Regions from separate parts of the Actinoplanes friuliensis DSM 7358 genome, predicted to be linked through region 2. Evidence: predicted binding sites of a transcription regulator. Region 2 holds the regulator's gene; the other holds the start of a gene.
What was found. The regulator HspR, encoded in region 2, represses chaperone genes until heat shock. The targets are predictions, from matches to a motif close to TTGAGTNNNNNNNACTCAA.
Positions count from the first base shown of each region.

Region 1: the regulator HspR is predicted to act here: its motif matches at 11,632-11,650, upstream of lon (endopeptidase La).

Region 1 is NC_022657.1:2,903,460-2,917,843, forward strand. It holds gene AFR_RS13480 (MFS transporter) at 1-424, opposite strand, end outside; gene AFR_RS46075 (hypothetical protein) at 554-712, shown strand; gene AFR_RS13485 (GntR family transcriptional regulator) at 808-1,176, shown strand; gene AFR_RS13490 (hypothetical protein) at 1,173-2,138, shown strand; gene AFR_RS13495 (SDR family oxidoreductase) at 2,129-2,509, opposite strand; gene AFR_RS13500 (Gfo/Idh/MocA family oxidoreductase) at 2,479-2,898, shown strand; gene AFR_RS13505 (SMI1/KNR4 family protein) at 2,888-3,382, opposite strand; gene AFR_RS13510 (acyl-CoA dehydrogenase family protein) at 3,369-4,997, opposite strand; gene AFR_RS13515 (hypothetical protein) at 5,478-5,951, shown strand; gene AFR_RS13520 (GAF domain-containing protein) at 5,994-6,539, opposite strand; gene AFR_RS13525 (GTP-binding protein) at 6,557-7,132, opposite strand; gene AFR_RS13530 (DUF742 domain-containing protein) at 7,110-7,487, opposite strand; gene AFR_RS13535 (roadblock/LC7 domain-containing protein) at 7,484-7,918, opposite strand; gene AFR_RS13540 (sensor histidine kinase) at 7,950-9,380, opposite strand; gene AFR_RS13545 (FadR/GntR family transcriptional regulator) at 9,656-10,339, opposite strand; gene AFR_RS13550 (MFS transporter) at 10,349-11,539, opposite strand; gene lon (endopeptidase La) at 11,725-13,977, shown strand; gene AFR_RS13560 (DUF6624 domain-containing protein) at 14,057-14,384, opposite strand, start outside.
Region 2 is NC_022657.1:116,469-130,852, forward strand. It holds gene dnaK (molecular chaperone DnaK) at 1-250, shown strand, start outside; gene grpE (nucleotide exchange factor GrpE) at 247-870, shown strand; gene dnaJ (molecular chaperone DnaJ) at 953-2,158, shown strand; gene AFR_RS00545 (heat shock protein transcriptional repressor HspR) at 2,185-2,625, shown strand; gene AFR_RS00550 (hypothetical protein) at 2,644-3,090, opposite strand; gene AFR_RS00555 (cation:proton antiporter) at 3,315-4,520, opposite strand; gene AFR_RS00560 (cation:proton antiporter regulatory subunit) at 4,531-5,028, opposite strand; gene AFR_RS00565 (MFS transporter) at 5,051-6,256, opposite strand; gene AFR_RS00570 (beta propeller repeat protein) at 6,339-7,244, shown strand; gene clpB (ATP-dependent chaperone ClpB) at 7,318-9,906, shown strand; gene AFR_RS00580 (hypothetical protein) at 9,957-10,136, opposite strand; gene AFR_RS00585 (hypothetical protein) at 10,485-11,414, shown strand; gene AFR_RS00590 (hypothetical protein) at 11,507-12,325, shown strand; partial or broken gene AFR_RS48745 (orotate phosphoribosyltransferase) at 12,949-13,092, shown strand; gene AFR_RS00600 (ArsR/SmtB family transcription factor) at 13,150-13,527, shown strand; gene AFR_RS00605 (class II aldolase/adducin family protein) at 13,626-14,294, shown strand.

The DNA of each region.
Region 1 (14,384 bases), 2.8 Mb from region 2:
CGTACCCCTGGACCTTGGCCCTCTCGCGGACCGAGTAGAGGTCACCGATGATCGTGATGGTGGTCGGCATGATCGCCCCGGCGCCGAGGCCCTGGAGCACCCGGAAGACGATCAACGGCAGGATGCTCCAGGCCAGGCCGCACAGGATCGAGCTGACCAGGAACAACCCGATGCCCCAGAGGATCACCGGCTTGCGCCCGAACAGGTCGTTGAGCTTGCCGTAGATCGGCACCGACACGGCCTGGGCCAGCAGATAGACGGAGAACAGCCAGGGGAACTCGGTGAAGCCGCCGATGTCGTCGACGATCGACGGCACCGCGGTGGCGATGATCGTCGAGTCGATGGCGATGAGGCCGGTGGAGAGCATCACCGCGAGCAGGACCGGGCCGCGCTGGGAGCGCAGCCCCACATTGTTCTCCGTCACGGTGAAGACCTACCCCAAGCGGGCGGTCACTGCGCGGCCTGAGGGCGAGAGGAGTGCCAGATCACTCGCCGATTGAAGACACCGCGGTCGGGGCACACACCGGCCACCACCCACCGCTGGAGGCACGTCATGCGAGCTCTCATCTACACCGTTGCCGCGGTAGCCATCGTGCTGATCGTGCTCGGCCTGATCCTCAAGGCCGTCAAATGGCTCATCATCATCGGGCTCATCGCCCTGGTCGCCTCCATCGTGATGGGCGTGGTGAAGGGCCGCCGCGCTCTGCGCTGACCTCCTGACCTGCCGCTGACAGGACCCCGCTTCCGAGAAGCGGGGTCTTCGTCGTGCCTTGACTGAACTACGACTTGTTCTATTAGAATGCGAACATGTTGTTCAGGGTGTCACTGGGCAGTGGCGTGCCGCTGGCGGAGCAGATCGCCGGCAACGTCCGCCGTGCGCTGGGGGACGGCATGCTGAGCCGGGGAGACCGGCTGCCCTCCGCACGGGAGCTCGCGCAGACACTCGACGTCAACATGCACACGGTGCTGCGCGCGTACGCGGCACTGCGCGAGGACGGGCTGATCGAGCTGCGCCGCGGCAGAGGCGCGGTTGTCACCGGTGCGGTGCCGCACGAGCGGGCCCAGGCGATCGAGTCGGTGCGGGAGCTGGTCGCGGTGTCCCGCAGAGCCGGCATCGGCCTGGACGAGGCCATCGACCTGCTGCGGCAGCAGTTTGCGAGAGAGGTGAGCACATGAGGGCTGTCCGAGGGGTTCTCGGCGTGGGACTGGTGCCCGCCGCCATGATCGGCGGAGCGGCTGTGGTCACACTGGGCTGGCAAAATCGGCTCCCGGAACGGCTGCCGAACTCCGGCGGCGTCGGCGACCGGCCGGTGCTCACGACGATCGGCGTCGACACGGTGGTGGCGGTGCTGGGCGAGGCCGCGATCGCGGTGTGGCTGCTCGGACTGGTGGCGTTCGCGCTGTCCCGCGGGCTCTCCGGCGTCGGGCGGCACTGGGTGCGAACCGGTGTCCAGGTCGGAGTCTGCGGCTTCGTCGCGGCCGCGGCGAGTGCCCTGCTGATGCTGCTGGCCCCCGCACTCGACGCCCCCAGCGCCACCGACGTACGACTTTCCTGGGGTTACTTCGTCGCCTGCCTGGTGGTGCCGATGCTCGTCGCCGCTGTGCTGGGCCTGGTGGCGTACGCACTGGCCGGCAAACCGCCGACGGATCGTCCTGCCGGCGCCACACCGGACGAGCGCCTGCTCTGGTGGGAGTCGCGGGCGCTGCGTCCGGTGCTCTGGCTGAGCGGGGCACTGGCCCTGAGCGGTGTTGTCCTGGTCGCCGCCCTCGTGCCCTTGATCGGGGTCGCCGGCTGGGCCGGGGCCGCCCCGGCCGCTACCGCGCTGGTGCTCCTGCCGTTCGCCCGCTACCGGCTCGTCATCGACCAGGATGCGGTCCGGTGTGCGGTCGGGCCGTACCGCCGGCGGGTGCCGATGTCGCGGATCCTCGCCGCCGAGGAGGGATATCTGCCGGTCGGGACGTGGCTGACCCGGTCAGCCCTCCACGGCGCCGCCGCCGACCTGCCACTGCTGCCGGGCCCGGCGCTCGCTCTGCGCCTGACCGACGGCACCCGCCGTCTGGTCACCTGCCGGGACGTGCGCACCGCGGTGGAGACGGTCAACACATTGCGGCTGCGCCGGACCACGGCTCAGAGCTGACTTTCCCCGCCGTCGACGTAGAGGCTCGTACCCAGGACGAAGCTGCTCTGGTCCGAGGCCAGGAAGGCCACGGCGGCGGCCACCTCTTCGACCGTTCCGTGCCGGCCCAGCGGCACCGTCGCCCTGAACGTGGCTTTGACCGCCTCGGCGTTCTCCTCGCCGACCATCTTGGCCACGGCCGGGGTCTCGATCGCACCGGGGGAGACGGCGTTGACCCGGATGCCGCGGCCTTTGAGCTCGTTGGCCCATGTCCGCGTGAACAGGCGCAGGGCGGCCTTGCTGGCACCGTAGGCGCCGGCGCCCGCAGGTTCCCCTCGGACACACCGGGCAGGTCGTGCCGATGACCGCCGAGGACCAGATCGCGGTGTCAGGCACCCTGGACGGCGGAGCGATCCTGTCCGTCCACCACCGGGGAGGCATGCCTTCGGGCGCCGGGTTCTCGCTGACCATCGACGGCACGGACGGCCGGCTCGAGGTCACCTCCGGTGAGTTCCCGCACCTCGGGCCGGTAACGGTGCACGGCACACGCGGCGGTGGCAGGCCGGAGAAGATGACACTGCCCGCCGGCTACGACACCTTCCCCGGGCTGTCCGGAACGGTGATCCACACGCTGGCGCACGCCTACGCCGCGATCCGCGACGATCTTGTGCACGACACCGCCGTCGCTCCGGACTTCACCCACGCGGTCCAGCGCCACCGGCTCCTCGACGCGATCGTTCGATCCGCTGCCACGGGCCGGCGGACAGCGGTCAGGCGGTGATCAGCTTGTGCATGTCGAGATTGTCGTCGGCCAGCCACAGCTCGAACCAGCGCGCCAGCGGCAGGTCGAGCCGGTGCAGGGTGCTCTGGTCGAGGAACTGCACCCGGCCCTCGGGCGTCCGGCAGTCGAGCAGCGCCCACATCGCGCAGCCGAAGTCGCAGAACGCGACCACACCGGGCGTCCAGGCCGGGAAATCGTCGGGTAGGTCCTCGACGCGCCACGAGAGGTAATTCTCGAGCATGCCTTCCTCGGCCGCGTAGCCGTCCGCAACGCCCTCGATCCCGTTGAAGGGCCCGAATCCGCCGTTGGCGACCTCGAGGTAGAGCCGGCGGAGCAGCGGCGGCAGGGGATACCCGATGATGCGCTCGGCGTCGGCGACCGCCTCCTCCGTGGCCGGCTCCTGCGGGTACGCGTCCGGCACATCGGCCTGGTGACCCGATTCGACCCGGGCGGCGACGGCGTCAAAGATCTCATCCTCGGTCACAGCGGAGATCATTCCCGGCGGACCGTCGTTCTGCCACCCCGCGAGACCTGAGCAGTGGATCGGCGCGCCATTCCTCGCCGGGCCAGCGGCGCTGGTCGACATCGCCGATGGTGTCGGCGTAACCGGCGACGTGGTCCGCGAACTCCGCCGCGGTGGGCAGATGCCGGTGCGAACCCAGCCGCGCCCGGTAGAGCCGTTGCTGCAGCTGGTGTTCGGTCCACGAAGCGGTGTACGCGTGCATCGCCGAGCGGTGCGCGACCTCGCTCGTCACCATGGTCAGCAGAGCCCAGCACGACAACTCGCCGACAAGAGCCGCGTGGATGTGCCGGCCGGCGGCGTCCCCCGGACGGTCGGCGCCGATCTCCGCGACCTGGTCGATCAGATCGAGCACCTGCGCGGTCGGCTGAGTTTGGTTGACCAGCTTGGTGAACTCGGCGGGATTCCGGACCAGCATGGTGCCGAGGTACACCGCGATCGCCTCGGTGGAACCCTCGAAGATCCTGAACAACCGGTAGTCCCGGAAGTGCTGTCCCACGGTGTTGGTGTCGAGGAAACCGCGAGCGGCCAGCACTTGCAGGGCCGTGTCGATGGCGCTCCAGCCGAGCTCGCACCCCAGGATCTTCGCGCAGAAGTACCAGGCGTCGGGCACGTCACGCCCCGCGTCCAGCCACGTCGCGATGCGGGAGACCAGCGTTTCGACGGCCTGGACTCCGGCTCCGGCCTCGGCCAGCGTCTCCCGGATCCGCCCGTTCTCGGCGAGCGAACCGGTGGCGACCTCGCGGCCCTTCGTGAATCGCTGAGCCAGCTCCAGGGACCGCATGGCCGCGCCCACCGACATCGCGGCGAGCACCACACGACCGCCCATGAACGCCGCTTTGGCCGTGGCGAGGCCGTCTCCCTCGGCGCCCAGCAGCGCCGACGGGGGCACCCGCACGTTGTCGAAGTGCAGGTCGTACTGCGGCACCGCGCGCAGACCCAGGGTCAGCATCTCGGGGCCGATCTCAAACCCGGGCGTACGGGTGTCCACCAGGAAGCCGGTGATGCCCACCGGCCGGCGGCGTTCGTCGCGGAGCTGAGCGAAAACGTTGACGTAGCGCGCATCCCCGCCCAGGGAGATCCATTTCTTGGCGCCGTCGAGGGTGTACGAACCGTCGGCGTTCCTGCTCGCCTCGGTGGTCATACCGCGGACGTGCGAGCCCATGCCCGGTTCACTGATCGCGCTGGTGGTCAAGGCCTGCCCCTTGGCCAGGCGCGGCAGCACAAAATCCTGGACCTCCTCGGTCGCGGACAACAGGATCGGCGAGATCCCCAGGGTGTTGTGCACGGCGCAGAACACGGCCAGGTTGGCGTCGATGGCCCCGAGCTGGGTGAACACCCTGTTCATGTCGACGTGCGACAGGTCCTGGCCGCCGTGGCGCCGGGAAACCTGCAGACCCAGCAGACCGGCTCCGGCAAAATCCGAAACCATTCCCGGGGGTACGGAACGACGCTCGTCCAGCAGCCGGGAGTTGAGGAAGTTCCGGGCGTACTCCCGCAGGAACTGCAGTATCTCGGTGGTCGATGACGTCCCCGGCCAATCCAGTGCAGCGTCCTGACTGAGGGCTTGCGTGTCCATCGTCCGCTCCTTGGGGGATCTCATCAGAGATTCGAGGCGCGTGAAGCTCGCTGAATCTCACCGGAGGCCGCGGCTCCTCGTTGATGCCGGCGATGCCCGTCGGATGTGCAGGGGCTGACACCACCTCAGCGCGGCGCCGGCATGCCGCTGCGAAGCCCGCCCGGGCGGCTCGACCGGCCAGGTGGTGGGGGAGGAATGCGCGAGTCGTAATACGCCCTTTTGTGCCGTGGATTTACGTTCGTCTACATCCGACAGCACTCTACAGCGGAACCTTTGGTTCCTCAACGGGGTCGCGTCGCTACGCAGCGTAAGAATCTTGGGTGCGCGCGTACCACGGCCGGGCGTTGGCGTCCTTGACCAGGCACATCCCGCCGGGATGGTCGCAGAGCCCGAGGGGCAATCATCTGGCGGACGCCGACCGGTCCGTGCGCACCATCGAAGCCAACCCGGCGGATCCGAGCCGGTGCTTCAATGAGCCGCATGCGTGATCACCAGACCTGGTTGCAGCTCTCGATCGACGACCGTCGGCGCGCGGAGAAGATCGTGGCCGCTCTGCACGAGTTGGGATGCGACGAGCCGCAGTCGTGGGCCGAATCCGAGATCAGCGAGAACATTCCGCAGCTGGCCCGATATCGATTTCTGCACACGGTGTGGCCTCAGATGATCGACAGCTGGCGTGACGGCATCGACAACATCCCGGCAGCACGACGCGTTGTCGACTCCGGCGCCGGCGCAGACGACGTCACCCAGCTGGCCCGTGCAGTGGCCTACGAGACGGTCTTCGCCATGCTGTGCCATCTCGAGGACGGGGAGTCAGCCGGGGCCCTGCCGGGTTGGGCTCTGAACGAGGTCGGCGCTGCCGGACACCCGACCGGACGCCGCCTCGGCACGCTGCACGAAGACCTGCTCACGCTCGACCCGTCCGGCCAGGACGGCCAAGACCTCTGGACCTGAGACACGACCTCCCCGGGCCTCCACGGCAAGTGCGGTCGTTGGTTACTTCACCTCGCGGGCGTGGATCTGGGTGATCAGTTCGGCGGCGAGGGACTTGATCGTTTCGAGGCCCGGCCGGCCCCACGGGCGGGGTTCGATGTCGACCACGCAGACCGTGCCGAGGGCGATGCCGGTCCGGTCGATCAAGGGGGCGCCCAGGTAGGAGCGGATGCCGATCTCGTCCACCACGGGGTTGCCGGCGAAGCGGGGGTAGTCGCAGACGTCGTCGAGCACCAGGGCCTTGCGCCGGACGACGACGTGCGGGCAGTAGCCGTGCTCGCGCGTGAACACCCGGCCGGACAGGCCGGCCTGGAGAGCGGGCGGAACGGTGCTGCCGGTGTACAGGCCGCCCAGGTACTGGCGGTCCTCCTGGATGAAGTTGACCATCGCGAGCGGCGCCCGGGTGATGTCGCCGATCCTGCGCGCGAAGTCGTCGAGCTGGGGGTCGGGGCCGTCGCCCAGGCCGAGTTCGCGCAGCCGGCGCATGCGTACGGGTATTTCGGGGTCGGCCGGGGTGAGGGGGTGGTGTCCGGAAAGGTCGTAGATCATGCTGTGGCTCCGTTCGGTCATCGGCAGGCGTGCGCGGTGAGCAGGTGTTGCATCAGGCTGATGAGCACGCCGGTGGCGGATCGCCGGTCACGCGCGTCGCAGAGCATGATCGGGACGTCGGGCTTCAGGTCGAGAGCGCTGCGCAGGTCTTCCGTCTCGTACCGGCAGGCGCGGTCGAACTCGTTGACCGCGACCAGGAAGCCGATGCCGCGCGACTCGAAGAAGTCGACAGCGGGGAAGCAGTCGTCCAGGCGGCGGGTGTCGGCCAGCACGACCGCACCCATCGCCCCGCTGGACAACTCGTCCCACATGAACCAGAAGCGTTCCTGTCCGGGGGTGCCGAAGAGGTAGAGCACGTGATCCTGGCTGATCGTGATGCGGCCGAAGTCCATCGCGACCGTGGTCGTGGACTTGCGCTCGATGCCGGTCAGATGGTCGGTGCCCACGCTCGCGGTGGTCAGGAGCTCCTCGGTGTGCAGCGGCTCGATCTCGCTGACCGCACCCACGAACGTCGTCTTCCCGACGCCGAAGCCGCCCGCGATCAGCAGCTTGAGCGCGGACGGGAACCCGTCAGAGTCGTCGTTGAAGGGCATTGAGGATGGTCTCCAGTACCGCGGGGTTTGAGGCGTTGGCCATCGGGTCGGGGGAGCGGGCGTCCACCGCGCCCCAGTCCACGAGATCGGAGAGCAGGATCTTGGTGACCACCGCGGGGAGTCTCAGCCGCGCCGCGACCTCGGCGACCGTGGTGACGCTGCCGCACAGCCCGAGGGCCTGGGCGTGGTCGGGGCCGAGCTGGCCCTGCGGGTGACGGCCGGTGGCCATCACCATCGACAGCAGCTCCATCCGGGTGGTCGGTTCGGTCCGGCCGTTGCTCACCGCGTACGGGCGGATGAGGCGTCCCGCGGCGTCGTCGAACCAGTGCTCGTCGTCGGTCCCCAGCTTGTTCACCGCCCGTGCGCGCCCAGGGGATCAGGCTCGTGCCGGCTCGGCGTCGACAGGTACGGCCGGACGCTCTTGACCATCTGGGCCATCTCGTAGCCCAGGACACCGGGGTCGGCGGCCTTTCCCGCGATGACCGCGAGCACGGCCCCGGAGCCGGCCGCCGAGACGAACAGCAGGGAATCGTCCAGTTCGGCCACCACCTGCCGGACCCCGTCGCTGCCGCCGAACCGCGTGCCGGCGCTGCGGGCCAGCGAGAACAGCCCCGAGGCGACCGCGGCCAGGTGATCCGCGCCGTCGTCGTCGAGCCCGTGAGCGGCCTTGCGCAGCCCGTCGGACGACAGGAGCAGCGCGCTCCTGGTGTCCGGGACGCGGTCGATCAGGCCGGACAACAACCAGACCAGATCCTGGGACGTACGTGCGGGGTCGCTGCGCGACATGCCGGGCCTTCCTCGGGGAGCGGAGTGCGGATCAGCTGGGATTTCCGGCGTCGGGCGGGTCGGCCTCGCCCTGCGTGACACCGTTCATGAACGACGCCATCAAGCCCGGCTGGTGCTCACCGGCCGGCTCCGTGGCCGGGCGTGGCGCGCCGAGCTGCAGTTGCGGAGCCATGTGGGTCTGGCTGCGACGGCGCGGGAGCGGCGGCCGCGACGGCGTGGGCCGGGGCTGCTGCCCGGCCACGGGCACGCCGGCGATCTGGCGGGGCACTGCGGCAGCCGGACCGGCCTGACCGGACCCCTCCGCACCGGACCGGACATTGCCGCGCCCGGCGGGCCCGGGGGAGACGGGGGCGGTGGTGAAGTGGGACGACACGATCGGGCGCAGCGACTGCTGGGTGATCTCCGAGGCGCTGTCCTGGCTGTGGCTCGGCGGCCGGTCCCGCAGCGGGATCCGCTTCTGCAGCGGAGCCCGCGCCGGCACGATCGGGTGCTCCTGCGTACGGGTCAGCCGGTGCGGCCGCGGCGCCTCCGGTACGGCTTCGGGCTGAAGGCCGAGCAGCAGTTGCGGCAGGACGATCACGGCCTGGGTACCGCCGTAGATGTTGGTCTGCAGCTGCACGACGATCCCGTGCTGCCGGGCGATCATCGAGACCACGTAGAGCCCGATGCGCCCGTCGCGCAGCAGGTCGTCGAGGTCGGTGTCCTCGGGGTTGGCCAGCAGCTGGTTGACCCGGTCCAGATCGGCGCGCTGCATGCCGAGCCCGCGGTCCTCGACCTCGATGGCCACCCCGGCGGCGACCTGCTGGGCGCGCAGCAGCACCTGGGTCTGCGGCGGGGCGAACATCGTCGCGTTCTCGATCAGCTCGGCGATCAGGTGGATCACGCTGGCCACGGCGTGCCCGGGCACCGTCCCCTCGATCGGCGGCACCAGCTTGACCCGCGAGTAGTGCTCGACCTCGGCGATCGCCGAGCGCAGCACCTCGGTCAGCGCGACCGGCCGGCTCCACTGCCGGCGTGACACCGACCCGCCCAGCACGGCCAGGTTCTCCGCGTGCCGCCGGATCCGGGTGGCCAGATGGTCGACCTGGAACAGACCCTTGAGCAGGTCGGGGTCCTCGACCTCGTTCTCCAGCGCGTCGAGCATCTTGATCTCGCGGTGCACCAGCGACTGCAGCCGCCGGGACAGGTTGACGAAGACCTCGACGTGCCGGCCATCGGCGGGTGCCGCCGGCGCCCGGACGGCCTCCACCGTCTGCGCCCGCCGGAGCTGCTCGGTGAGCTGGTCGACCTGGGCACGGGCCGCGGTCAGCTCCGACCGGGTCTCGGCCAGGGCCGTCTGCGCCTCGGCGTCGCTGCTCGGCGAGCCGCTCGACCGGGTGCCGAAGTGCCGGGCTGCCCAGAGGGCGAGGAGAACAGCGACCGGCACCGCGATGACGGCGATCAGATAAGGAGAGTCGGGCATGAGCATCCTTGGTGGTGGTGATGCGGCAATGTCCGGTGTGAGGGCGTTGACTTTAGTAGGCGGTAAGCGCACCGACCAAGGCGGAAATCGCGTCCGGCATCGATCGAATGAATCGGTCGGACTCGATGCTGCCAAGTGTCATCTGAATGGGTGAACCGACGGTGACAGAAGGCCCCGGGCAGGGCTATGTTCGCGCTGGCCGCACTGTCGCCGTAATGCTGGATTCACCGATCAGGCCCACGGAAAGCTCAAGAAGAATGGTCGTCCGAGCCCGTTCACCGATCGGAGGGTTCGGCGCTTTCGATCATCGGTTGGAGCAGTTCGGACATGGTCGCTGCGGCGCGTTCGGGATCTCGGTCGACGATTGCCTCGACCAGATCGGCGTGCAGCTGCGCCAAGGCATCCGTCTCGCCGGCCACGTCGTGGAGTTGCACCTCCTCGAAGACGCCCAGCAGTCCTTCGTAGACGTCCTGCAGCATGGCGTTGTGGGTGGCGCCGACCACCGCACGGTGCAGCGCCGAGTCCGCCCGTACCCGCTCGCGGGCGTCGCCCCCGGTCCAGGCCTGCCGGCGTTCGTTCAGGAGCGTGACCAGGCGCTCGGCGTCGGCCTCGGTCCGGCGGACGGCGGCGATCCGGGCGGACGCGGCGTCGAGCGCCAGTCGCAACTCCAGGCTGTCCCGGCGGGAGGTGGCCGCAGCCCGGCGTGACACCGACGAGCGCAGGTCGGACGTCGACACCACGAAGGTTCCGCGGCCCTGCTCGCGCCGCAGGATTCCGCCCTGGACCAGGGAGGCGATCGCCTCGCGGACCGTGTTGCGCCCGGCGCCGCTCCATTCGACCAGTTCGGACTCGGTCGGGATCTTGCTGCCGAGGGGCCAGTCGCCGTCGGTGACCTGCGACCGGAACAGCTCGGTCACGCGGGTGCTGAGGGCGGAGCGGTCGAAGTTCGGGCCTGGCACGGGTGCAGCCTAACCGGCGGGTGCGGCGACGGGCCGGCACGCGGTCCAGCCGGCGGCGAGGGTGATCAGCAGGGTGGCGGCCAGCAGCACGTACGTCGCGTTCCAGTCGTCGGTGAGCTGGTTGATCGCGCCGAGCGTCAGCGGGCCGACACAGCCGATGCCGTAGCCGACCCCCTGGACCAGGCCGGACAGCCGGGAAGCGCTCTGCGGATCCGCGGCGCGGGCGCCGATCAGGGTCAGGCACAGCGGGAACGTGCTCACCCCGAGCCCGAAGGCGGTCGCCCAGACGAAGGCCCCGCCCGCCGGCGCCGTCAGCATGCCCGCGTAGCCCAGCCCCATCAGCGCGACGCACACCACGACGATCGGATAGCTGTTGCGCAGGCGTTTGGTCAGCGGCGGCACCACGAACGCAGCGATCAGCCCGAGCCCGGCGAACCACGACAGCAGCAGCGCGCTGGCCGTCGAGCTCAGCCCGGCGTCCTCCAGCATGGCCGGGAACCAGGTCACCAGCGTGTAGACGTGCAGGGTGGTCATGGCCATCAAACCGATCAAGCCCAAAACCATCGGGGTACGCCAGGAGGGGCGCGGTGCGGCCGATGCCGGTGCCGGAGCCGTACGGGCAGCCGACCGGGGTACGGCGATGAACCACAGCACGGCCGCCACGGCGGTCACCGCGGCCCAGGCGCCTGCCGCCGTACGCCAGCCGTAGGCGTGGGCCAGCGGCAGAGCGAGCAGTGGCGCGGCGAGCTGACCGACCTGGAGCAGGACCATGTACATGGTGCTGACCGCGTGCAGCCGTTCCGGGAAGTGCTGTTTCACGATCGGGATCAGGATGACGTTGGACGCGCCGACCCCGGCGAACGCGATCACCGTGGCGACGATCATGACGGCCGGCGACCACGCGACGGCCCGCAACAGGATGCCCACGGTCGTAGCGGTCACCGCCAGCGCGGCGGTGCGTTCCAGGCCGAGGCGGCGGGCCAGCGGCGGGGCGGCGAACGCGGCCACCGCAAAACAGCCGGTCACGATGGTGCCGATGGCACCCGCGACCAGCGGCCCGAAGTGCAGGTCCTCGGCGGCGTCGCCGGTCAGCACGCTGAAACCGGTCACCGCCGTCCGCAGGTTGAGGGCGGTCAGGGCGACGGCGATCAGGATGCCGCGAGCCAGCCGGGCCGGGGCGATGGTGGTGGGGGTCGACACCGGACCAGTGAAACATGGGATTATGGGATGAATCTAGAGCGGGCGCATTTTCGCTGGGAGTGAACAGCGGAAGAGGACGGCCACCGCCGAGGTTGAGCGCGACATACTCAACTTCTCGGAGGTACCGAGTGACCAGCAAGCGACTCCCCGTCCTGTTCCTCGAAGACATCGTCCTGCTCCCCGGCATGGTCGTTCCGATCGAGCTGGACGAAGCAGCACAGGCCGCCGTCGACGCAGCGCGCACCTCGGCCGGCTCCGAACTTCTCCTCGCCCCGCGGCTCGAGGACCGCTACGCGACCCACGGCGTCATCGCGACCGTCCAGCGGGTCGGCAAGTCACGCGACGGGTCGCCCGCGGCCGTTCTGCGTACGGGTGAGCGCGCCAGCATCGGCGGCGGTGTGACCGGCCCCGGCGCGGCCCTGTGGGTCGAGGTCGAACCGGTCACGGCCGGCGCGGCGACCGAGCACGCCCGCGAACTCGCCGCCGAGTACAAGCAACTGGTCGTCTCGGTGCTGCAACGCCGTGAGGCCTGGCAGGTCATCGAGTCGGTGAGCGCCATCGACGACCCCGGCAGCCTGGCCGACACCGCGGGCTGGGCGCCGTACCTGTCCAACGACCGCAAGCGCGAGCTGCTGGAGACCTCCGACGTGGAGGCCCGGCTGCGTCTGCTGATCGAGTGGACCCGCGACTTCCTGGCCGAGTCCGAGGTCAGCGACAAGATCGACAGCGACGTCCGCGAGTCGGTCGAGAAGCGCAACCGTGAATACCTGCTACGCGAGCAGCTCAAGGCCATCCGCAAGGAGCTCGGCGAGGGCGAGGCCGACGGCAACGACGACTACCGCGCCCGCGTCGAGTCGGCCGACCTGCCCGACAACGTCCGCGAGGCAGCCCTGCGCGAGGTCGGCAAGCTCGAGCGCGGCGGCGAGCAGAACCCCGAGGCCGGGTGGATCCGGACCTGGCTCGACACGGTCCTGGAACTGCCCTGGACCGTCCGTACCGAGGACACCGTCGACCTCGAAGCGGCCCGGGCCGTCCTCGACGCCGATCACCACGGGCTGGACGAGGTCAAGGAACGCATCGTCGAGTACCTCGGCGTCCGCGCCCGCCGCGAGTCCCGTGGCCTGTCGGTCGTCGGCGGCCGCGGGTCCGGCGCGGTGATCCTGCTGGCCGGCCCGCCCGGAGTCGGCAAGACCTCGCTGGGGGAGTCCGTCGCCCGTACGCTCGGCCGCAAGTTCGTCCGTGTCGCCCTCGGCGGCGTACGCGACGAGGCCGAGATCCGTGGCCACCGCCGCACCTACGTCGGGGCACTGCCCGGGCGCATCGTGCGGGCCATCCGCGAATCCGGCTCGATGAACCCCGTCGTGCTGCTCGACGAGGTCGACAAGGTCGGCAGCGACTACCGCGGCGACCCCGCGGCGGCGCTGCTGGAGGTGCTGGACCCCGCGCAGAACCACACGTTCCGCGACCACTACCTCGACCTGGACCTCGACCTGTCCGACGTGCTGTTCATCGCGACCGCGAACGTGCTCGAGACGATCCCCCAGGCGCTGTTCGACCGGATGGAGCTCATCTCGATCGACGGCTACACCGAGAGCGACAAGGTGGCCATCGCCCGCGACTTCCTGGTGCCCCGGCAGCTGGAGCGTGCCGCCCTCTCGGACGGCGAGGTGACGGTCACCGAGGACGCCCTGCGCGAGATCGCGGCCAACTACACCCGGGAGGCCGGCGTACGGTCCTTCGAGCGTCTGCTGGCCAAGACCTTCCGCAAGGCTGCCCTCAAGGAACTGCCTGTCACCATCGGCCCCGCCGACCTCAAGGACCTGATCGGCCGGCCACGGTTCATGCCGGAGTCGTCCGAGCGGACCGCGGTCCCCGGTGTGGCCACCGGCCTGGCCGTGACCGGAATGGGCGGCGACGTGCTCTACATCGAAGCCTCGCTGCTGCCCGGCGACAAGGGCGGACTGTCGGTCACCGGCCAGCTCGGCGACGTGATGAAGGAGTCGGCGCAGATCGCCCTCTCCTACGTGCGGGCGCACGCCGAGGAGTTCGGCATCTCCCCGGAGCAGCTCGACCACCCGATCCACCTGCACGTCCCCGCGGGCGCCGTGCCCAAGGACGGGCCGTCGGCCGGTGTCACGATGACCACCGCGCTGATCTCGCTGCTGCTCGGCCGCAACGTGCGCGCCGAGGTCGGCATGACCGGCGAGGTCTCCCTGACCGGCCGTGTCCTGCCCATCGGCGGGGTCAAGCAGAAGCTGCTCGCCGCCCAGCGGGCCGGCCTCACCGAGGTCTACCTGCCGCAGCGCAACGAACCCGACCTCGACGAGGTGCCGGCCGACGTGCTCAAGGCGCTGACCGTGCACATCGTGTCCGACGTCCGGGAGATCCTCGCTTCGGCGCTGGAGCCGGTGTCCACCGGCCTGGTCGCGGCAGCCTGACGAACGACGCCGTCAACAAAGAAGCCGCCCGGGCGATCAGCCCGGGCGGCCGGCGCTGTAGCCACAGCCGGGGCGCGGGTCAGGCCGGCGCGTGTTTGGCGACGTGGGCCGCGAACGGCTCCAAGCCGACTTCCGCACGCCGCTGATCCATCTGTTCCGGGTTTTCGCACGGCCACGGGACGGGGACGCCGTCGACGATGCCGGCGATCTGCGTGCCGTAGATCTGTGGGCGGCCCTCGTTGACCAGGATGCGGTCGTGCAGCATGGCCAGCTGGGTGTTGTCGCCTTTGCCCGCGTGCACCGTCTCGGTCATCAAGGCCAGCGCTCGCCGTTGCAGGTGTAGTTGCCGGTCGGCGTGCTGTGCCACCAGCCACGCTCTGCGGGCTGCTTCCCGGCCGACAAGTTCT
Region 2 (14,384 bases):
CAGCGACATCGAGAAGATCAAGACCGCGCACGAGAAGCTGGCCTCGGTCTCCCAGGCCGCCGGATCCCTCCTGTACGCCCAGAACCAGGAAGGCGCAGAGGGTGCTCCCGGCCCCGACGGCACGCAGGGTGCTCCTGGTGGCGCCGGTGCTCCGGGCGGCGCGGGTGCGGCCGGCGCGAGCGCGGGCCCGTCCGCAGGCGGTCCTGACGACGTCGTGGACGCCGAGATCGTCGAGGACGACAAGAAGTGAGCCGCGCGGACGACGAGAACGACGGTGAGAACACCGAACGCGTCGTCATCCGGGACCGGCGCAAGATCGATGTGAAGGGTAAGGGCACCACGGTGGCCAAGGAGCCCGAAGAGGAGACCACGGGAGGCGCGCACCGCGCCGCCGAGGAGCCGGACGAGGATGCGGCCATGTCCGCGTCCCTGCTCGGCGCCGAGGTGGGCCTGCTGCGCACCGACCTCGAGGAGCGCACCCGCGATCTGCAGCGGGTGACCGCGGAGTACGCCAACTACCGCAAGCGGGTCGACCGCGACCGGAGTGCGGCGGCCGAGCTGACGACCGGTTCGGTGCTCACGTCACTGCTGCCGGTGCTCGACGACATCGACCGTGCCCGCGAGCACGGCGACCTGGTGGGACCGTTCGCCTCGGTGGCCGAGGCGCTCGGTGCCGCGGTCGGCAAGCTCGGACTCGTGGCGTTCGGTGAGAAGGGTGACCCCTTCGACCCGACCCAGCACGAGGCGGTCGCGCACCTGACGTCGGAAGACGTCACCGAGCCGACCTGCGTCGAGGTCATGCGCCGCGGTTACACCCTGGGCGATCGGCTGCTGCGGCCGGCCCTGGTCGCGGTCGCCGACCCCGCGTGACGATCAACAGTCCCGCCCACCTCTCGGTGGGCGGGACCCCGTCGTTCCCCGCACCAACGATCCGGTGGAGGAGGTGGGCTGGATGAGTTCCAAGGACTGGTTGGAGAAGGACTTCTACGCCGTTCTCGGGGTGGGCAAGTCCGCCTCCGCTGATGAGATCAAGAAGGCGTACCGGAAACTGGCCCGGGAGAACCACCCCGACCACAACCCGGGCAACAAGGACGCCGAGGACAGGTTCAAGTCCGCGTCCGAGGCCTACGACGTGCTCTCCGACGACAAGAAGCGCAAAGAGTACGACGAGATGCGCTCCCTGTTCGGCTCCGGCGCATTCCGCCGGGGCGCCCGCCCGGGCGGTGGGTCGCAGTTCGACCCGTCCGACCTGTTCGGCGGCGGGTTCAGCGGGGCCGGCCAGCCCGGAGGCGCCGGTGACCGCCGGTTCGGTGGTGCGGGCTTCTCCGACATCTTCAGCTCGATCTTCTCCGGCGGTGGCGCCGGTGGGGCCGCGGCCGGAGGGCGACGGGGACCGCAGCGTGGCCGGGACGTCGAGGCCGAGGTCACGCTCGACTTCGCCCACGCCGTCAAGGGCACGACCCTGCCGCTGACCCTGCGTTCGCCGGGCGTCTGCGACACCTGCCACGGCAACGGCGCCAAGCCCGGAACGGTGCCGCGGACCTGTCCGCAGTGCCACGGGTCAGGGCTGATCTCCCGCAACCAGGGGTCGTTCAGCTTCTCCGAGCCGTGCCGCGAGTGCCAGGGTGCGGGCAGCATCGTCGACCAGAAGTGCCCGGAGTGCCGGGGGACGGGCGGGGTCACCAAGAACCGCACGATCAACGTCCGCTTCCCCGCCGGTGTCGCCGACGGTCAGCGGATCCGCCTCTCGGGGCGGGGCGAGCCGGGTGAGAAGGGCGGCCCGGCCGGAGATCTGTACGTGCAGGTCAAGGTCCGGCCCGACGACCTGTTCGGGCGTACCGGGGACGACATCACCCTGACCGTGCCGATCACGTTCGCGGAGGCGGTGCTCGGCACCGACCTGCGAGTGCCCACGCTGGACAGTCCCGTGACGCTGCGGGTGCCGCCCGGCACACCGAGCGGCCGCACACTGCGGGCGCGCGGCAAGGGTGTGCAGCGCCGCGACGGCCAGGCCGGCGATCTGCTGGTCACCGTCGAGGTGCAGGTCCCGGCCGTGGCCGCGGTCAGCACCGAGGCCCGGGACGCACTGGAACAGTTCGCCAAGCTCACGCCCAACGCCGAGCGTGAGCGCATCGAGGCCCGGCTGCGCCGCGGCTGATTCAGGACCCTGTCAGGAGGTGGCACATGTATGAAGAGATCAGCATCTCGGTGGAGCAGGCCTCCGACGCGAAGGTCCTGATCATTTCCGTCGCCGCCCGGCTCGCCGGGATGCACCCGCAGACGCTGCGTCAATATGACCGGCTCGGCCTGGTGCAGCCCGGCCGGGCCGGTGGTGGCGGCCGTCGCTACAGCGAACGCGACGTCGCCCTGCTGCGCGAGGTGCAGAAGCTGAGCCAGGAGGAAGGCGTCAACCTGGCCGGCATCAAGCGGATCATCGGTCTCGAGCAGCTCGCGAGTGAGCTCCAGGAACGGGTCGCCGAGCTGGAACGGCAGCTCGGCGACGCGTACCAGCGGATCGCCCAGCTCGAGACGATGCACGCGTACCCGGGCCGTGACCTGGTCCGTCAGGAACGCCCGTCGACCGCCCTGGTGGTGTGGCGCCCTCGCCGCGCCGGCGACAAGTAAGCCGTCACGAGGGTCCGGTCAGCGGCGGCCGAAGGCGGCGAGGCGGCGGGGGTTGCGGACCAGGCCGCCCTCGATCCAGTCCTCGTAGTCGAAGAGCTCGGGGCGGGTCATCAGCACCCGGCAGTTGTGGGCCCAGATCGCCATCGGCTCGTCGCCGACCTCTTCCGCGCGCTCGACGTACTTCTTGAGGCGGCGCTTGCGGAGCGAGGATGCGTTCGGGCGGACGCCGTCGGCGGCGTAGATGTACATGCAGTGCAGTGCGAAGCGGCGGGCCGGGCACTGCCTGTCCATGGCCAGCTCGTAGAGCGTGGGCGCGAGCACGTCACCCGCGATGAGCAGGTCCCAGTCGGAGGGCATGGCGTCGAGCGGGACAGCCTCGGGGTGGTACGCCCAGGCCTGCAGCTCTTCCGGTCGCGGATCGACCGGGTTGACGAACCCGAAAAAGGCCGATTCACGCACGGTCACGACGCCGCCTCGTTTAGCTCACTCATGCCGCCGTCCTCCCCGGCAGAGGGCCGTGCTGACCCGCCGGAAGGCAATTCCCCCTGCATTCGGCGAGACGCTGGTCACCCGATAACACGTTGTTGTCGCGGCGACACGTTAGCGCGCCGTACGTGTCCTGCGGAAGGCGTAAGAGATCACTTTCGGATACTGGTCAGTAGCTTTAAGCTGCCTGGACGCAAAAACGGTCATTCAGCTGCGGTAACAGGTCCGACAGGGCGCTGCACAGCCATACGTTTGCGGACCATGCTCTTGAACCAGGTGTAGTCGGGCAAACGGGCCAGCATCGGCCCGCTCACCACGGTGATCAAGACGTACGCGGTCGCGAGAGGCGCCAGCTCGGGTTCGACACCGGAGGCGACGGCGAGTCCGGCGATGACGATCGAGAACTCGCCGCGGGGCATCAGGGCGAGCCCGGTGCGGATCTGGCCGGGGAGCGCGATGCCTGCCCGCCGCGAGGCGAGCACACCGGTGAGAACCTTGGTCAGCATGGTCAGGACGGCCAGGCCGAGGGCGGGCAGGATCACCGGCGGCATCGCGGCCGGATCGGTGGAGAGCCCGAAGAAGACGAAAAAGACCGCCGCGAAGAGGTCCCGCAACGGCGACAGGATCTGGGTCGCGTTGTGCGCCACGGGACCGGAGAGCGCAATGCCCACGAGGAAGGCGCCCACAGCAGCGGACACCTTCAGCTCGGCGGCGACACCGGCCACAAAAAGCGTCAGGCCGAGCACGCTGAGCAGGAGTGCCTCGGCGTCCTTCACCGAGATGAAGCTCGAGATGGCGTGGCCGTAGCGGATCGCCACCACGAGCACCGCGACCACGGTGAGGACGGCGACGGCCAGGGCCTTCGCACCGCCGAGGAGGCCCACGCCGGCCAGGACGGCGGTGACCAGCGGCAGGTAGAACGCCATCGCGAGGTCCTCGATGACCAGCACCGACAGGATCACCGGCGTCTCGCGGTTACCGAGCCGGCCCAGGTCGCCGAGCACCTTGGCGATGACACCCGACGACGACACCCAGGTGATGCCGGCCAGCACCAGCGCCGCCTCCCAGCCCCAGCCGAGCAGGAACGCAAAACCGGCACCGGGCAGGGCGTTGAACAGGGCGTCGATCAGCCCGGCGGGCGCGGCCGAGCGCAGGTTGCCGACGAGCTCACTGGCGGAATACTCCAGGCCGAGCATGACCAGCAGCAGGATGACGCCGATCTCGGCGCCGACCTCGATGAACTCCTCGCTGGCCGAGAGCGGGATGACACCGCCGTGCCCGAAGGCGAGCCCGGCGAGCAGGTAGAGCGGGATGGGTGAGAGACCGAAGCGGCGACCGATTCGACCGAGCATGCCGAGCGCAAAGAGGAGCGCGCCGACCTCGATGAGCAGGATCGTCGTGCTGTGCACGGGCGGCGCCTCAGTCGCCGGTGTCGCCGGCCAGGATGGCGGTCACGCCATTCAGGCCTTCGCGGGTGCCGACAGCGACGACCACGTCGTTCGCGTCGAACTGGAACGACGGGCCGGGTGAGGCGATGACCTCGCGGTCACGGAGAACCGCCACGATCGACGCGCTGGTGCGGGTGCGGGCCCGGGTGTCACCCAGCCGGCGACCGACAAACGGCGAGCCGGCGGGCAGGGCGATCTGCTCGGTGAGCAGACCGGCGGCCTGCTGGCGCAGTCCGGCGAGCTGACCCAGCATCAGCGAGGCGCCGAGGACATCGGCGAGCGCCTCGGCCTCGTCGTCGGTGAGGGGTATCGAGGCGAGGCACGAGTCGGGGTCGTCCACGTCGTAGAGCAGCAGGTCACGACGACCGTTGCGGTGTGAGACCACACCGACCGTACGACCGGAGGAGGTGATCAGGTCGTGACGGACACCGATGCCAGGAAGTGGAGTCTGCTCTACCCGTACGCGCACGCATTCAACGGTAACGGATCTGTCATGCGTGCCGCGTCGCATGGTCGTTACGCACCACTATCAGGAGCAGCAGGCCTGCCGCGCAGAGTGCTGTGCACAGCCAGTACGCGAGCCGGTAGTCGAAGTGCTGTGCGAGCCCGAACAGCGGCCCGGCCAGCATCGCGCCGAGCGGGAACGAGTTGGTGAACAGTGTCGTGGCACGACCCGGATGGTGGGGCAGCATGTCCTGCATGTACGAGATGCCCAGTCCGGAGACGGCCGCGATGAACAGGGCGTTCAGCACCTGCCCGGCGACGAGCATCCACAGGCCGGTCGACACGGCGGCGATCCCGTAGTAGCCGATGCCGCAGGCCGCGCCGATGAAGAGCAGCAGCCGCAGCGGGAGCCGTGTCGAGAGCAACCCGAGGCCCAGCATCAGCGGAATCTCCAGGGCCGCGCAGAGCCCGAGCAGCAGACCGGCGTCGCCGACGTCGCCACCCAGCTCGGTGCTGATGAACAGCGGCAGGGCCTGCACCGCCAGGGTCAGCGGCGTCTGGAGCAGGGTGAACGCCGCCGCGGTCAGCCACAGTGTCCACCTCGGTGCGTCACCGGACACGGCGGCCGGCTCGTCCGCGGCCGGGGGTGCGGGCGCGGGGACCTCGTCGAGCCAGAAGATCGCAATCAGGGCGGCAAACGCGTACGTCAGCGCGGCCGTGCCGTAGACCCAGACAAAACTGCCCGAGTCCAGCAGGAACGCGGCCAGCGACGGTCCGGCCACCCAGGCCAGCGAGAACACGGTACGCAGGGCGCTGATGCCCATCGGGGCGCGTGCCGGGTCGTCACGCAGGAGCACCTGACGGGCGTACGCGAAGGACTGGGGGAAGAGTGAGCCGGCCAGCGCAAAGGCGGTGATGGCCAGGGCGAGCAGCACCCAGTAGTCGCGGACGACGGCGGTCACGCCGGTGCCGACGACACCCGCGACCGCGCCGATGATCAGTAGCCGCCGGCGGATCGGCCGGCGGTCGGAGACACGGCCGACGAGGCTGGAGCCGAGCACACCCGCGAGCGGCGCGACGATCAGGAAGACAGTGGTCTTGACCGGCCCGGCGTCGACCTCGGTGCTGAGGAAGAGCGCGAGGAACGGGTTGAACAGCGCCACCGAGATGCCGACGGCCAGGAACAGCAGGCCCAGCGGTAGCAGCGCACGGCCGAGACGAGTAGCCGTCCGGGTCGAAGTTTCCTGAGCCATTGCGGCCACGCTACGGCTTCGGGGGATTCCTTGCCCATGGTGACGCCCGTTACGGTCGGCGTTCGGTGAGGGGGATACGCATATGGATGCTGTTCTGCCACGCGCGCTGGCCGGGGTTCTGTTGCTGCTCACGCTGGGCGGCTGCTCGGCGCTCGACGGTGTCCGGCGCCCTCCTCCCGACCGTTCGCCGTCACCGTCCGCGATCGTGCATCAGCCGCACCTGCCGATCGAGTACACAGTGCGGACCGCCTCGGTCGACGTGCCGCACGGGTACGTCCAGCAGGCGCTCAAGTTTCGGACCGCCACGGTCGGTGTTGCTCTCTTCACCCATTGCGAGCTGCCGAAGCGGCGGGTCGGAAACCACGACGACTGCACCGCCCGGCTCTTCGTGACCGCGGACGGCGGCTCGACCTGGCTGCCCCGCCGGCACCCCAAGCCGGTTGCGGACAACCACCAGGTCTTTTTCGGTACGGGCGGCGAGCTGATCCTGCTCGCCGAGCCCCGCCTCTGGTACGTCTCGACCGACGCCGGGCGGACCTTCCGGCACGTCGAGAAGGAACCGCCGCGCTCCACCGCGGACGATCATCAGGTGGTGGCCCCGGGTGTGCAGGGCCGGATGCTGGTCTCGGCGGACCGTGCGGACATCTGGCTGGTCGAGCAACCGGCGAGCCGGCGCGAGTTTCCGGAGATCTGGCACCTCGACGGCGGCACGTGGAAGCCGGTGACGGTCGAGGGCCACCCCGCCTCGTACGCGGGCGCGGCGCCGCTCGGCCACGGGATGCTGATGGTCTCGACCGCCCACGGCGCCGGGATCGTCGCACCGGACATGCCCTGGTCACCGATGATCTGGCCGTCCGGCGGGGGTGTCGAGACGCTGCTGGACGGCACGCTGCAGGCCCGCGACGACCTGCAGGGTGAGCTGTGGCTCGGCACCGGCGAGGCGGCCGAGCGTGCGTGGGTCAAGCTGAAGGTACTTCCCCGGAGCTGACGCTAGAGTTGAGTGGAATACGCTCAAGTCTCGGATTGCTGCACTACTGGGAAGATCCGATCCAGGGGAGCTCATGAACGCCGAACGCCTGACCACCAAGAGCCGCGACGTCATCACCGGTGCTGTTGCCGACGCGAACCAGCGGGGCCACGCCACCGTCGAACCGTGGCATCTCCTCCTCTCGTTGCTCGACACCGGCGGGTCCACCGCGGGCGCCCTGCTGCGCGCGGTCGGCGCCAACCCCGCCGACGTGCGGCGCGCGGCCGTCCGCGCGGTCGAGCAGCAGCCCTCCGCCCGCGGTGCGAGCACCGCCGAGCCCAGCCTGTCGCGGGAGTTCGTCAACGCGATCGGCGAGGCCGAACTGATCGCCAAGCCGCTCGGCGACGAATACGTCTCCACCGAACACCTGCTGGCCGGTCTGGCCCGGGTCGGCGGTGTGGTCGGCAAGGCCCTGCGTGACGTCGGCGCGACCGAGGAGACCCTGGTCGCGGCCTTCCCCTCGGTACGCGGAGGCGACCGCCGGGTCACCACCGCCGAGCCCGAGCAGACCTACAAGGCGCTCGAGAAGTACAGCGTCGACCTGACCGCGCTCGCCCGTGACGGCAAGATCGACCCCGTCATCGGCCGGGATGCCGAGATCCGCCGGGTGGTGCAGGTGCTCTCCCGGCGTACCAAGAACAACCCGGTGCTGATCGGTGAGCCCGGCGTCGGCAAGACCGCGATCGTCGAGGGCCTGGCCCAGCGGATCGTCGCGGGTGACGTGCCCGAGACCCTGCGCGACAAGAAGCTGGTCTCGCTCGACCTCGGCGCGATGGTCGCCGGTGCGCAATACCGCGGACAGTTCGAGGAGCGCCTCAAGAGCGTGCTCGAGGAGATCCGCAACTCCGACGGTCAGGTCGTCACCTTCCTCGACGAGCTGCACACCGTTGTCGGCGCCGGCAAGGGCGAGGGCTCGATGGACGCCGGCAACATGCTCAAGCCGATGCTCGCCCGCGGTGAGCTGCGGATGGTCGGTGCGACCACTCTGGACGAATACCGCGAGCACATCGAGAAGGACCCCGCCCTGGAGCGGCGCTTCCAGCCGGTGGTGGTCGGCGAGCCGACGGTCGAGGACACGATCGGCATCCTGCGCGGGCTCAAGGGTCGTTACGAGGCGCACCACCGGGTCCAGATCACGGACGCCGCGCTGGTCGCGGCCGCCGCCCTCTCGGACCGTTACATCAGCGACCGGTTCCTGCCCGACAAGGCGATCGACCTGATCGACGAGGCGGCCTCCCGGCTGCGCATGGAGATCGACTCGCAGCCGGTCGAGCTGGACCAGCTGCAGCGTCAGGTCGACCGGATGCGCGTCGAGAAGCTGGCGCTGGAGAAGGAGACCGACCCCGCGTCGATCGCCCGTCTCGAGCGGCTCGAGCGTGACCTCGCCGACCGCGAGGAGGAGCTCACCGCGCTGAGCGCCCGCTGGGAGCGTGAGCGCAGCGGCCTCAACCGTGTCGGTGAGCTCAAGAAGCGGCTCGACGAGCAGCAGGCCGACCTCGAACGCGCGCAGCGTGACGCGGAGTGGGAGAAGGCGTCCCGCCTGCAGTACCAGGAGATCCCCGCGCTGATGGCGGAGATCGAGCACGCCTCCGCGGCCGAGGAGGAGAAGACCGAGCCGCCGATGGTCAAGGAAGAGGTCGGCGCCGACGACATCGCCGAGGTCATCGCGTCGTGGACCGGCATCCCGGCCGGCCGGATGATGGAGGGCGAGACCGCCAAGCTGCTCCGCATGGAGGAGACGCTGCAGGCCAAGGTGGTCGGCCAGCCCATCGCCGTGGCCGCGGTCTCCGGAGCCGTACGCCGGGCCCGTGCCGGTGTCGCCGACCCGGACCGCCCCACCGGCAGCTTCCTCTTCCTCGGCCCCACCGGTGTCGGCAAGACGGAGCTGGCCAAGGCCCTCGCGGGCTTCCTCTTCGACGACGAGCGCGCCATGGTCCGCATCGACATGAGCGAGTACGGCGAGAAGCACTCCGTGGCCCGCCTGCTGGGCGCCCCGCCCGGATACGTCGGGTACGAGGAGGGCGGACAGCTCACCGAGGCTGTGCGCCGCCGGCCGTACTCGGTGGTGTTGCTGGACGAGGTCGAGAAGGCTCACCCGGACGTCTTCGACACGCTGCTGCAGGTGCTCGACGACGGCCGGCTGACCGACGGTCAGGGCCGGACGGTCGACTTCCGCAACGCGATCCTGGTGCTGACCTCGAACCTGGGCTCGTCGGTCATCTCCGACTTCACCCTGGGTGAGGAGGAGCGGCGTGAGGAGGTCATGGCGTCCGTCCGCGCGCACTTCAAGCCGGAGTTCCTCAACCGGCTCGACGACATCGTGGTCTTCCAGGCGCTGACGTCGCAGGACCTGGCGGCCATCGTGGACATTCAGCTGGGCCGGCTGCGGTCCCGGCTCGCCGACCGGCGGCTCGAGCTGGAGGTTTCGGAGGCCGCGGTGCTGTGGCTGGGCGAGCGGGGTTACGACCCGATCTACGGCGCCCGCCCGTTGCGCCGGCTGGTGCAGTCGTCGATCGGCGATTCGCTGGCCAAGGCGCTGCTGGCCGGGGAGATCGTCGACGGCAACACCGTGGTCGTGGATCTCAACGACACCAAGGACGGGTTGTCGGTCCACGCCGCCTGAGGACACAGAAAAGGGGCCCCTCCGTGGAGGGGCCCCTTTTTCCTTGCCGTCTAGCTCGCCCGTGCCTCCCGTTGCCGGTAGGCGTGGGTCATGAGAATGTCCGTGAGAGCGTGCTCGCCCTCGTCGGACCAGATCCTGATGCCGTCGCGGTGCAACTGGTACCGGACGTCGGTGTAACTGGTGCGTGTGTCGTCATGGTGAACGACGGTCAGGGTGTCTGCGTGTGGCATGGGACTCACCGGTCCTTGTCGAGTCTGGGGCGGCCGCGGCATGGTCACGCGGCCGGCGCAATCGGGAAGGCGCCCGAATCCGGTCTGCCTCGGCCCCGGCTGTCTCTGAGCGGGGGCGGCGACTCGGTCGGGCAGGGGGCGTCGCCGAAGGTCTCTGCTGCCTGGGGCGCGCCACGAGATGGAAGTGTATGGGTAGCGATCGACTCCTGTCGCCCCCTGAACGAGCGACCTATATCGTCCGATTTCGGGTTACATCGGGCGATGTTGCCACAGGTGGCGATCCGATGTCGGTCGGTCGACGGAACTGGCATACGCCCGATACCGTGAGTGGATCTAGGAGGGAGCGCCGTGTCTGATCCGATGTACCCGGGAATGTCGGCACCGAGATCACGCCCGACGGTGGTCACCGTCTCGTCCTACCTGCTCTACCTCGCCTCGGCTGCGTCGATCATCGCCGGCGTCCTGTCCCTCACCACGGTCGGGACGACGCGGGACGTCTACACCGAGCTGTACGCCGGCACCGAGAACTCCGGCATCGAAAGTGTCATCGTCGCGGTCAGCGTGGTCGGTGTGGTGATCAACATCTTGTTCGCCGCCGCACTGGCGATCCTCGCGATCTACAACAACCGGGGCAAGCAGGCGGCGCGGATCACCACGTGGGTGGTCGGCGGCATCTTCCTCTGCTGCAACGGCTTCGGCCTGCTCGGCACCGCCGCCACCAGCGGCATGAACCTCGACACCGGCACCACGTCCGGTCCCAGCGCTTCGGACATCGAGGCGGAGCTCGCGGACCGGCTGCCCGGGTGGTTCCAGCCCATCTCGACCACGCTGACCGTCATCGTCGTGCTGACGCTGCTGGGCGCGGTCATCCTGCTGATGCTGCCGGCGGCGAACGAGTTCTTCCGCAAGCCGGCGGTCGCGTGGGATCCGCTGAACCCGTACCCGGGAATGCCTGGTCAGCAGCCGCCTTATCCGGGCCAGCCTTATCCTGGGCAGCCCTATCCGGGGCAGTCGCCGTACCCGACCTATCCGGGACAGCCGGCGGGTTACCCGGCGTACCCGGGAAGTGTGTCGGGGCCGACGACTCCGCCTGCGGCACCACCGCCGTCCGGCGAGCCGACACCGCCGCCGGCCTCCGGCCCGGAAGCGGATCCGCACACGGGCAGTGTGCAGCCGACCGATCCGTGGAGTGCGCCGTCACCGCCGCCGTCTCAGACTCCGCCTTCGCCTCCGTCGGAGGAGGACAAGCCGGGCCCGCCCCCGGCCAACCCCTCCTGAGAAACGCTCGCCTCGCGCGCCGCCGGGTAACCCCGGCGGCGCGCTGCGCGTCCAGGTAGGTTCGTCCGCAACGGATCACCCGGGAGACGTCCATGTCGTACGCAATGCAGCCGCCGATCGCCGCGGCGGCCCCCACCACCGAGCCCCGCCGGCCGGTGTCGGTGGCGTTCGCGTCCATCCTGCTGATCGTCATGGCGGTGGCCGGCCTCGCGTACGCCGTCGCCACGCTGGCGGTCGCACCCGGGACGGTCGACCGGTTCCGCGCGGCTGCCGGTTCGGGCAGCGCGGACGTCGACGGTTACGTGACGGTCGTCTGGATCGTCGCCGCGTTCAGCGTGGTCCTGGCCGTGATCCTCTTTGCGCTCTTCATCGTGCTGGCTCTGGGCCTGCGACGCGGCAGCAACGCGGCACGGATCGCCACCTGGGTGGTTGTCGGGCTCGGCCTGGTCGCCGGGTGCGGCACGACGATCAGCATGGCCGTGCAGCGGGGCGGAGACGACGCTCAGGGGACGCTGGGGGCCGCGCTGGCCGATGCCTACCCCGCCTCGTGGCTCGGGCTCAACGTCGTCGTGAGCGTCGCGCAGGTGCTCGGGTACCTGCTTGTGGGTGTGCTCTTGCTCACCAGCCCGGGGACGTTTTTCGGCCGGGCACCCAAGGCGCTGCCGCCGGACCCGTTCGCCGCTCCGGCGCCGGGTGGTTATCCGCCGCCTCCGGCCGGGTACGGTTTGCCGCCATCGGCCGGCTACGGTCCGCCGGCTCCGGGTGGCTGGTCAGCGCCGCCGGCCGGCGGTTACGGATCGCCCTATCCGTCGGCGCCGCCCGCCGCGGGGCAGCCGATCCCGCCGGGACAGCCGGCGTCGCCTCCCCAGCCGGGTCCGGACGACGAGTACTGGTCGCGTCCTTCCAGCTGACGAGGGACAAGCATCGACGGTTGTGCGTCACCCGAACGGGTACCGTTGAACGCCGAGGATGTCTCAGGTTTCGCTGTCCGGTCGATGTAAGCGTGCCGCTCGGTGGGTGTTTTTCGCTGGACGGACAGACGTCGATCGATGACAACGGTGTCGGTGCGTACTCGTTCGATGACCGTCGTTGTCTGCGGGACCGGCAACGGTGCCGCGGAAAGGTGCTTTGAGCTGCGTCTATACCTGTTTTGAAGCGGTGGCCGCAGCCTCTTCAGTTAACAATATTTCCTGTTCCGCCGGGGTAATGCCGTGGGTCAATAGTTCCTTTCCGCCCTGGCGGGGCAGAACGTTCCAGTTCGGCGTCAGGAAGTACGCTCGATGACATGGAAGCCCACCACGACCTGCGTAAATTCATCACTGAATTGGCCGTCGCGCAGCGTTGTGCCGTGCTTTCATCGGGTCGTGAAGTTGACTGTGACCTCGACCCGGGTCGTGTGACGGTGCACTACACGGCAGTTCCGACGACCGGGCGGGCGTCGGGACGGCCGCCATGCTGATCGTGATTCAACAATGTGGGGCGTCTCACTCCGGGGGCGGGGATCGAGAGCTCGACGGCGATGAGCAGCGACCAGAAGGCGGCTGAGGCGTTGCAGGAGGCAGAGACCGAAGTCGGTGTCGCGGAAATGGTCGATCGGGGTGCGGACGCTGCCGTGCGGGGTGCCGGACAGACGTACCGATCGGCCTACCGTTCGACCGATCTCGGCCTTACGGCCTGAAAGTTAGCCGGTTCGTTCCTGCGCACATGCAGGAGAATCGATGCAGTTGGTGGAAGGATGGAGATCGTGGGAACTGCGTTGGCGGAAATGACAATGCCTCAGATCTCGCCGCTTGCCGGCGAGCCAATTGAAAAGGCGGATGCCGAGCGACTGGCGGGAGTGCTGAAGGCACTTGCCGACCCTGCTCGGCTCCGGCTGCTGAGCCTCATCCAGTCCGCTACGGATGGCGAAGCGTGCGTCTGCGACCTGACTGCCCCTCTGGGCCTGTCGCAGCCGACCGTGAGCCACCACCTGCGGATCCTGACGGAGGCCGGCCTGCTCGAGCGCGAGAAGCGCGGCGTGTGGGCCTACTACCGGCTGGTCCCGACAGCGATCGCGACCATTGCGGACCTGCTCACCCCGCCGCGCAAGCGGGCTACGAAGAAGGCCCGCTGAGTAGACCTGACAAAGCCTGGCGTCACCGTTAATGGGGCGTGACGCCAGGCCGGTACCTCCCCGAAGGATCCACCCCCCGGACCCTTAGGAGTAAACGGGTGAACTATGTGCCCGGCGATCTGCGCGATCAGCTCGCGCACGTGGGCTACGACGTGGTGCAGGCCGGTCTGGTCTGTGGCTCCGGCGGCAACCTGTCCGCCCGGATGCCCGACGAGGATGCCTGCTGGGTGACCGCGAGCGGCGCCTGGCTGGACAGACTCAGCCGGACGACCTTCGCACCGGTACGCATCTCCGACGGCGCGCCCGCGACCATCGGCACGCTGCCGGCACCCCGCCTGACCCCGACCAGCGAAATCGCTCTCCACCTCGCGTTGTACCGCGCCCGCCCGGACGTCAACGCGGTGATCCACCTGCACCCGCAGACGGCGCTGCTGCTGGATGCGCTCGGTGAGCACATCCGCATCGTGACGACCGATCACGCCTTCTACCTCAAGCGTGTCTCCACTGTGCCGTTCCGCCTGCCGGGCGGCACGGAGGTGGCTGCACTGACGGCCGCGATGGCCGCCGACGGCACCGACTGTCTGGTGCTCAGCCAGCACGGCTGTGTGGTCATGGCCGATTCGGTGGAGCTGGCCCACAAACGGGCCCGCAACCTCGAAGAAGCCGCGTTGCTGACCTACCGGGCGCTGACGCTCGGGCGGTTGGACAACCTCCGCGAAGTCCCGGAGGAATTCCTCGACCGCCTGCCGTCAGCAATCTCCGTCTGACAAGAACACGCCCCGCGACCGATTCGGTTCGCGGGGCGTGTTTTTCGGTTTCAAGGCCGGCGAGCACGCAGCCGGCAATCGGCGGGAGCG